One region of the Clostridium intestinale genome, then DNA from elsewhere that is predicted to be linked to it. Evidence: predicted binding sites of a transcription regulator. Region 1 holds the regulator's gene; the other holds the start of a gene.

Region 1 (4,447 bases):
TTAATGGAGTTTTAAGTTCATGGGATACATTTGCTACAAATTGAGACCTTATATTCTCAAGCCTTCTTATATCAGTAATATCTTGTAAAACTGCAACTGTTCCTATATAATCAAGTCCATTTATAATATCAGCTGTTCTTATTCTAAGAATACTTTCTTTTGGCCAAATTATTTTAATTTCATGAACACGTACATCTTTTTTCTCAAATAATAGATCTAACTCAAAATCACGTATGTGATCCATAAGAGGTTCCCCTATTATATCCTTTTTTATTCCAAATATTTTTTTAGAATAATGGTTCATCATTATGACATTATGTTTTCTGTCTACAGCTATCACACCACTATCCATACTTTGTAATATAGCTTCTAATCGATTCTGCTTGTCTAAAACTTCATTTATCTTTCCTTGTAATTGATCTGCCATATTATTAAATGTTTTTCCTAATGTACCTAGTTCATCATTGGATAATATTTTTACTCTCCTGTTTAATTCCCCTCTAGCAATTCTAGAAGTGATAAACTCCATTTCTCTAACAGGCTCTAATATAACCCTAATTAATTTTAAAGATATTATAATAGAAATAGAAATTACAATTGCAAGTATAACTAAATAATATTTTAAAAGTCCATCTTTAAATACTTTAGTATTCTCTATAGCAATAGAGGTTCTTATAATACTTCCATCATTTAATTTTGTAGCATAATACACTAATGTTTTCTTTAGTGTGGTTGAATATCTTACAGCGGAGCCTTCTCCTTCTTCTTCTGCTTCTTTAACTTCCTCCCTGTTATTATGATTTTCAAGTGTAGATTTATCTACATTTGTATCATAAATTACAGTTCCGTCAGGCAATATGTATGTGATTCTTACTTGTTTTGCTTCTTCATCAGCCTTAACTAGTTCCTTTAGATTTTCAATTTTGCTTAAATCTGAATATTTTATTAAATCATTATAGAATTTTAAAGTTTCCTTAGAACTGTCGATATATCTATAATTTACTATGGCTATAAATGAAGAACTTATTACAATTAATGCAAATAAGATTGCTATAATTACAGTTATTAATATCTTCTTTTTCATATTTAATCTCCATTAAAAAATCTATAGCCTATTCCTCTAATAGTTTCTATCAACTTAGGATTTTTATCGTCTATCTCAATTTTTTTTCTTAGATGTCTTATATGAACATCTACAGTTCTTGTTTCACCAATGTACTCATATCCCCATATTTTATCAAGTAAAGTTTCTCTTGTTAAAACTCTACCTCTATTTTTTATAAGTATTTCTAACAGTTCAAATTCTTTTAATGTTAAATCTACCTTTTCTCCATCCTTTACCACTTCATGTTTATTAAAATCTACTGATATATTAGAAAAACTAAAAGCTCTTTCTGAAGTTGGAGTGGTATTAATTCTTCTTAAAACTGCTTTAACTCTTGCAAGAAGCTCTCTTATTGAAAATGGCTTTGTTATATAATCATCAGCACCTAATTCAAGCCCTAATATTTTATCTAATTCTTCGCTCTTAGCAGTAGTCATAATTATAGGTATATTTTGAGCATTAGGATCTTTTCTAATCTCCTTACACACATCATACCCATCTAACCCAGGTAACATTAAATCTAATAATACTAGATTAGGCAAATCATTTTTTACCTTTTTTAATGCATCTATACCATTAGTAGATGTAGTGACCTTATATCCAGCATTCTCTAAATTGAATTTTAATAACTCCAATATATGTTCTTCATCATCTACAATAAGAATTTTTTCATTAGCCACAAAAATCCCCTCCAATTAATTATCTTTTAACTATAAACGAATAACATCTTCCAGCTTCATTTCCATCTCTTCTATAGGAATGTAATTTATTATTGGTATCGCAACAAGTACATAATTTAATAGTCTGTATATTTTCTTCTTTTATCCTATTATTGCTCAATGTTTTTAATATTACTTTCTCTAATGAAAGATTTCTCCCAGCAAAAAGATTTTCTCCCTTAAAAGATTCCTTATTATTAAACTTATCTCTTAATTCTTCACTAATCTCGTAGCAGCATTGTCTAATATGTGGACCTATAATAACTTTAATATCTTCTTCTTTTGATTTATATTTATCTTTCATCATACTTATTGCATTCTTAACTATTTCATCATAAGTTCCTCTCCATCCGCTATGAACTGCACTTATGACGCCCTTAACCTTGTCATATAATATAACTGGAACACAGTCTGCATAAAAAACACCTACTCCTACATTTTTTAAAGTAGTAATTAGGCCGTCTGCCTCTTCGCTATTAGTTTCTTCATCAACACTTAATACATTTATGATTTTATCTGAATGTATTTGGGTAAGATACTTTATAGAATTTAATTCAAATATGTCTTTTAACTTCTCTATATTATTCCTGCCTTTTTCAAGTTTTCTGTTATAATTTTTATCTCCTATAGAAAAATATATTTCAAACTTATCATCAGAAAATGATATGAATTCTTCATTGTTAATATTTGTCATCAATTATCCTCCTCAAGTAATTTAATTTTAACATTTTATAGTTAATTTGAAACATTTTAATTGCTTTTTTAACTTAATTATAACAAAAGGACTACCTTCTATTAGTAGTCCTTGTTTGTCATTAAGCTTTTAATTTCCTGTAAAAAAGTATTAATATCCTTAAATTGTCTGTATACAGATGCAAATCTAACATAGGATACTTCATCTATTACCTTAAGCCTTTCCATTATCATCTCACCAATATATTCTGACTTAACCTCAGAAATCATCTTGTTGCTAATAGCTTTTTCAACATCATTAGCTAAATCTTCAATTTGAGCTCTAGATACAGGTCGCTTTTGGCATGCTTTTATTAAACCGCTAACTATTTTTTCCTTTGAGAAAATCTCACGGTTCATATCCTTTTTAATTACCAAAATAGGTATATCTTCAACCTTTTCATAAGTTGTGTATCTTTTCCCACAGCTAAGACATTCTCTTCTTCTTCGAATAGCTGTAAAATCCTCTGTAGAACGAGAATCAACAACCTTACTTTCTTCATAAGAACAATATGGACATCTCACTAACTTCACGCCCTTCTTTTCTAAAGTAATTATATTATACAGTCAATAGACGCTTTTTTCTAGAGTATTTCATCCATAAATGTATTTAACTTAACTAAAATAACATCATCACCTATTTTTATTATATCTTTCCATGGTACTTCTATAAATTCCACTTTACCAAACCAAGATCCTTTTTGAACTGGAATAAGTATTGACTCTATGGTACTACTTTCACAATCTATTTTAAAATCTCTAGCAAATCCTATTTTAGCTCCACGCTCAATATCAATAACTTCCATAGCTCGAATAGAGTTTATTGAATGTAATTCCTCATCCATAGTTCTCCCCCCTATAACTTTTACTGTATTACATAATATTCTTCAATTAAAAATATATGCACACAAAAAAATATTTCTGCACGTTTAAAAATATTTCTACACACTTTAAATTAATACAATGCCACTAACTCCTATAAACAATGAAAAATAAGAGCTCAATTGAGCTCTTAGACATACTTTCGCATATGTTTTAATGCTGTTTTTTCTAGTCTACTGACTTGTGCTTGAGAAATACCTATTTCATCTGCGACTTCCATTTGCGTTCTTCCATTAAAAAATCTTAATGTTAATATTAATTTCTCTCTTTCGTTTAATTTCTTCATGGCTTCTTTAATTGATATATTTTCTAACCAACTATCATCTCCATTTTTACTATCACTAATCTGATCCATTACAAAAATAGCATCTCCACCATCATGGTAAATAGGCTCAAACAATGATACCGGGTCTTGTATTGCATCTAATGCAAATACTACCTCTTCTCTTGGTAAATCTAACTCCTTTGCAATTTGAGATATAGTTGGTTCTTTATTATCTTCATTAATTAATCTATCTCTCACTAATAGAGCTCTATATGCAATATCTCTTAAAGATCTGCTTACTCTAATTGAATTATTATCTCTTAAATATCTTCTGATTTCTCCTATAATCATTGGAACAGCATAGGTAGAAAATTTTACATTTTGTGATAAATCAAAATTGTCAATAGCTTTCATTAATCCTATGCAACCCACCTGAAAAAGGTCATCAACATTTTCACCACGGTTGTTAAATCTTTGTATAACACTCAATACAAGCCTTAAGTTTCCTTTTATGAATATCTCTCTAGCACTATCATCTCCAGCTTTCATTTTGAGTAAAAGCTCCTTCATTTCCTTGCCTTTTAGTACAGGAAGTTTTGAAGTATTTACTCCACAGATTTCAACCTTATTAATTATCAAAATGATCAACCCCTTAGGAAGTAATAACTGATTGCATTTAGAGTATATCCCTAAGAAGTAAATTTTATACTGATAATAATTTAAATCATTTTATTCATTTCTTTT
Region 2 (4,447 bases), 220 kb from region 1:
TATCCAACTTATACATACTCAGAAGAGTCAACTTTACATAGAGTAGTTAAGTTACTTGAAACTAAAGGATATAAATTTAAAAAAATAACTGATTTTTAATATACAAATAGAAAGGACTAGCTGTTTTATTTTCAGCAGTCCTTTTCTATTTTAGCTACAACCACTTGTAGAACCACAAACTAAGCATAAGGAGCAAGTTCCATTAGGAACTATTTGTTCACTTCCACAATTATTGCATTTTACCTTATGATGACCTTCTGGGATGAGTTCACTTGAAATATCTATTTTAGAAGGTATATTTTTAATCTTATTTTCAAGAGACTTAGCATAATCTAATAGTTCTTTATAATTCATAGATTCAAGAGACTTAGTGGTACCATCTAATGATACATTAAGTGGTTGTGAAACCTTTGAACCATCTCTGTATAGTGCTATACATTTTACTCCAAGTTTCCAGGCTTCTTCATGAACCTCTTTAAAATCTTCTATAGTAGCATCATTAGGAAGATTTACAGTTTTAGAAATAGCTCCAGAAACAAAGGGAGTTAAAGCAGCAACCATTTTGACATGGCCCATAGGAGAGATAAATCTATATCCTCCAGAAGACTTATTTGCAGTGTCAAAAATTGAATAATGATTTTTATTTAAATAAGGAGCTCCTTCTATTTTGCCACTTTCATCTATATATGATACTATAGATGAAATTTCTGCACCGCTATAATTTAAGCTTCCTAAAGCAGTTTTAATAGTGGAGTTAACAAGTTTCATGTAACCACCACCGCTTAGATTTTTCCATACTATATGTGAGAAAAAAGGCTCTATGGAAGTAGTATCACAATCCATTGCTAAAGCAATGGTACCTGTAGGAGCTATTACTGTTACTTGAGCATTTCTAAACCCAACTTCACTTCCATGTGAATAAGCTAAGTTCCAAGAAGTTTTTAAGGTTTCAGATAAATTGTTTAGAGAAAGCTCATTTAAAACTTTATGGTTAACTTTAATTGGAGTATAATTTAAATCTTCAAAAGCACCAGATAAAGCACCTGCGGCTCTTGAGTGATTTCTAATTACTTTTAACATATATTCCTTATTAATATCAAACTTCGGAAAAGTACCAATTTTCTCAGCCATAAGTGAAGAAACATAATAAGAATATCCAGTAACAATTCCCATTAAAGCTGCAGAAATTGTTCTTCCTTCTTCACTATCATAAGGAATTGCCATAGCCATTAAAGTTGAGCCAGTATTAGCAATACCTAGACCAGTGGTCCTAAACATAAAGGATTTTCTTGCAATTTCTTCTGTAGGAAATTGACCTTGATAAATTGTGGTATCTAAAACAACTTGAATTAATGCAGTTAGATGTGTTAAAGCATCTAAATCAAAGGCTTTCTTATGTTCATCGTAAAATTTTCTTATGTTTATACTTGCTAGGTTACATGCGGTATCATCAAGGAAATGATATTCAGAACAAGGATTTGATGCATTGATTCTGTTGTGTTTAGCATCATATAGACCATCTTCTCCAGCAGGGCAAGTGTGCCATGCATTTATTGTATCATCAAATTGGGGAGCTGGATCTGCACAATTCCAAGAACTTTCATTAAAGCTATCCCACAATTCTTTTACTGAGATTACTCTATTAACAGCATCAGTTTTTCTTCCTTTAAGAAGAATAGTTTCATCAGAATTAGTGGTAGCCTTTTTCATAAATTCATCTGAAAAACGTACAGAATTATTAGCGTTTTGACCAGAAACAGTTTCATATGCTTCTCCTTCAAAACCTATGTCATACCCCATCTTACCTAAATCTCTTACTTTTTGTTCTTCTCTTGATTTCCAAGTTATAAAATCCATTATCTCTGGATGGTCATAATCTAAACAAACCATTTTTGCAGCTCTTCTAGTAGTTCCGCCAGATTTTATAGCACCTGCATTTCTATCAAGTACCTTTAAGAAAGACATTAGGCCTGAGGATTTGCCACCACCAGATAAAGGTTCATCTAATGCTCTTATGTTTGAGAAATTGGTACCTGTACCAGAACCAAGTTTGAAAAGTCTAGTTTCAGTAGTTATTAAATCTGTAATAGAACCAGGGCCTAGCAACTTATCTTCAATTTTGTTTATAAAACATGCAGAACCTTGAGTCCTAGTGTATGCATCTTTTGATTGAAGAGTTTTACCTAATTCTTCATCATAATAAAAATGTCCCTCAGCTTCCTTACTTATATTATAAGAGAGTTTTAATCCAGTATTAAACCATTGAGGTGAGTTAGGAGCCCACATTTGATTTAAGAGAGCAAAAGCAAGTTCATCATAAAATATTTGAGAGTTTTTTTTATTTATAAGTCCTTGTTCTAAAGCGTAAGTAGTCCAAAAGTTAACTAATCTATGAGTTATTTCCTTCATGCTTCTTTCATAGCCAAGAGAGTTTGGAACACCACTTTGTCTAAAATATTTACTTGCTATAATATTACATGCATTTTGTGAATAAAAGTCAGGAAATTCTAAATCTTCTCTGGAAAAAATAGTTTTATTAGTTTTATAGTCTACAATATGAACAGCTACGCTCTTCCATTTAAAAAGATCATAAACACTCTTATTAGTAGTCTCTAATTCTTTAGTAAAATATCTAGTTATTAGTTTATATAAGTCATTCATAAAACAAATCTCCTTCAAATAAAAACTTCATTAATATATTTTCACACAATATATTGTGGAATGCAAAAATTGAAATACTATATATAGTTGAATAGTCATGAGTTTTATTAGTAAATAATGCTATTATCTTCTCATTTCTAAGTTTTTTAATGCATGAGAAAGTATATAGCTTAAAATTATACATTGTGAATGAGAAAGGGGATTTGAGAAGATTATTAAAAAAATAATGGTATATAAGCAGATAAATACATATAAGTAGAAGGAAGAGAAATTTTAAAGGAGAAAGGTAGGATGATAGAAGATAATAAAAATTCTTTAGAAAAAACAAATAAATCTTTTGCTAGTGGATTAAACTGCTACAAAATTTTTTGGATTTTTTTTATAGGATGTATTTTAGGAGTGGTTATTGAAACTATTTGGTGCATTATAACACGCTTTAGAATTGAGAGCAGAAGTGGTCTTATATATGGACCCTTTAATCTTGTATATGGCTTTGGAGCTGTTATAATAACTTTGAGTTTATATTGGTTATATAATAAACGTGATTTGTGGGTATTTGTTGGAGGAATGTTAGTTGGGGGAGTCTATGAGTACTTATGCAGTTGGGTGCAAGAAAAGATATTTGGAACAGTTTCCTGGGAATATAGTCAGATGAATTTTAATTTAAATGGAAGAATTAGTTTATTGTATTGTTTTTTCTGGGGAATATTAGCGCTAATATGGGTAAAACAAATATATCCAGTTTTATCAAATCTAATCGAAAAAATCCCAAATAGAATAGGAGTTTCTTTAACATGGGTATTATTTATATTTATGATATTTAATACAGGTATTTCAGGTTTGGTAGTAGAGAGGCAAACTGAAAGACGTGAAGGAATACAAGCGGTATCTTTTCTTGATAAATATTTAGATAAACATTATTCAGATGAAGTATTAAGGAAAATATATCCTAATATGATATACGTTATTGAAAAATAAAAGGTTGCCAGTGATTATTTATTACTGGCAACTTTTTCTTATATATTTGGATCTTCGGCAATTTTCTTTAAATTTTGAATCATACCGGGTTTTATTTGATTTGAATATATTTCATTTTTTATCTTAGGAAACTTAGTCATTATTAAAAATATTGTACTCATTATTTTATATTTAAGAGAATTATGTGAAAAATCAAATATTCCTAATTTCTTATAAGCCTTATAATCTGCTAAAAAAGGAAATCTAAGTTTACCGTAAATATCATCTCTAAAAATCTTCGTACCTCCAACACCAAGGAAAGTTGAGGGTTTAATAAAATTAGCTAATGATAAGTTTATAGCTTTTGAAGCTAAAGCATAAAGCTGATTATCTATTTCATTTATAGAAGAATATTCATCAGTAACAAAATCTACTAGATTTGCTCTCTGCCATTGGGTATAAGACTCAAATATTTGTTTTAGATTAGGTATTTGAGTTAATGGACCTGATATTATAAATCCAATCTGTTTACCTGTAATACTTGGTGTATGGGTATTAAAGAAGCTTCTATCAAAAAATCTTTTCCATAGAGAAGATAAATATCTGTCTTTAATATTTCCACAAAAAATTATAATATCTGAATTTCTAATTTTATCATTATAAAAACCTATAAATTCATCTTTTCCAGTATAAACACACTCATAGTTATATCCACATTTTATACAACCTAAGCAGCCACCTTTTATATCTATTTCCTGAATATTAATTATTTCTATATCATCTATAAAAAAAGAGCTAAAAGTATTAATCATATTTGATAGATTGCTAT

What was found. Region 1 encodes NrdR, which represses ribonucleotide reductase genes. Its sites were predicted from a motif close to CACNANATNTNGTG; they were not measured.
Region 2: a site for NrdR is predicted at 2,706-2,719, ahead of P8F83_RS03885 (vitamin B12-dependent ribonucleotide reductase). Genes of this name have one in related genera too.

The regions. Positions count from the first base shown of each region.
Region 1 covers NZ_CP121166.1:984,737-989,183, reverse strand. Annotated here, with positions in the region: gene P8F83_RS05090 (HAMP domain-containing sensor histidine kinase) at 1-1,084, opposite strand, end outside; gene P8F83_RS05085 (response regulator transcription factor) at 1,087-1,785, opposite strand; gene pgeF (peptidoglycan editing factor PgeF) at 1,805-2,518, opposite strand; gene nrdR (transcriptional regulator NrdR) at 2,620-3,081, opposite strand; gene P8F83_RS05070 (YlmC/YmxH family sporulation protein) at 3,141-3,401, opposite strand; gene sigG (RNA polymerase sporulation sigma factor SigG) at 3,569-4,342, opposite strand; gene sigE (RNA polymerase sporulation sigma factor SigE) at 4,423-4,447, opposite strand, start outside.
Region 2 covers NZ_CP121166.1:760,185-764,631, forward strand. Annotated here, with positions in the region: gene P8F83_RS03880 (DUF2334 domain-containing protein) at 1-99, shown strand, start outside; gene P8F83_RS03885 (vitamin B12-dependent ribonucleotide reductase) at 151-2,661, opposite strand; gene P8F83_RS03890 (putative ABC transporter permease) at 2,953-3,639, shown strand; gene P8F83_RS03895 (NAD(P)H-dependent oxidoreductase) at 3,678-4,447, opposite strand, start outside.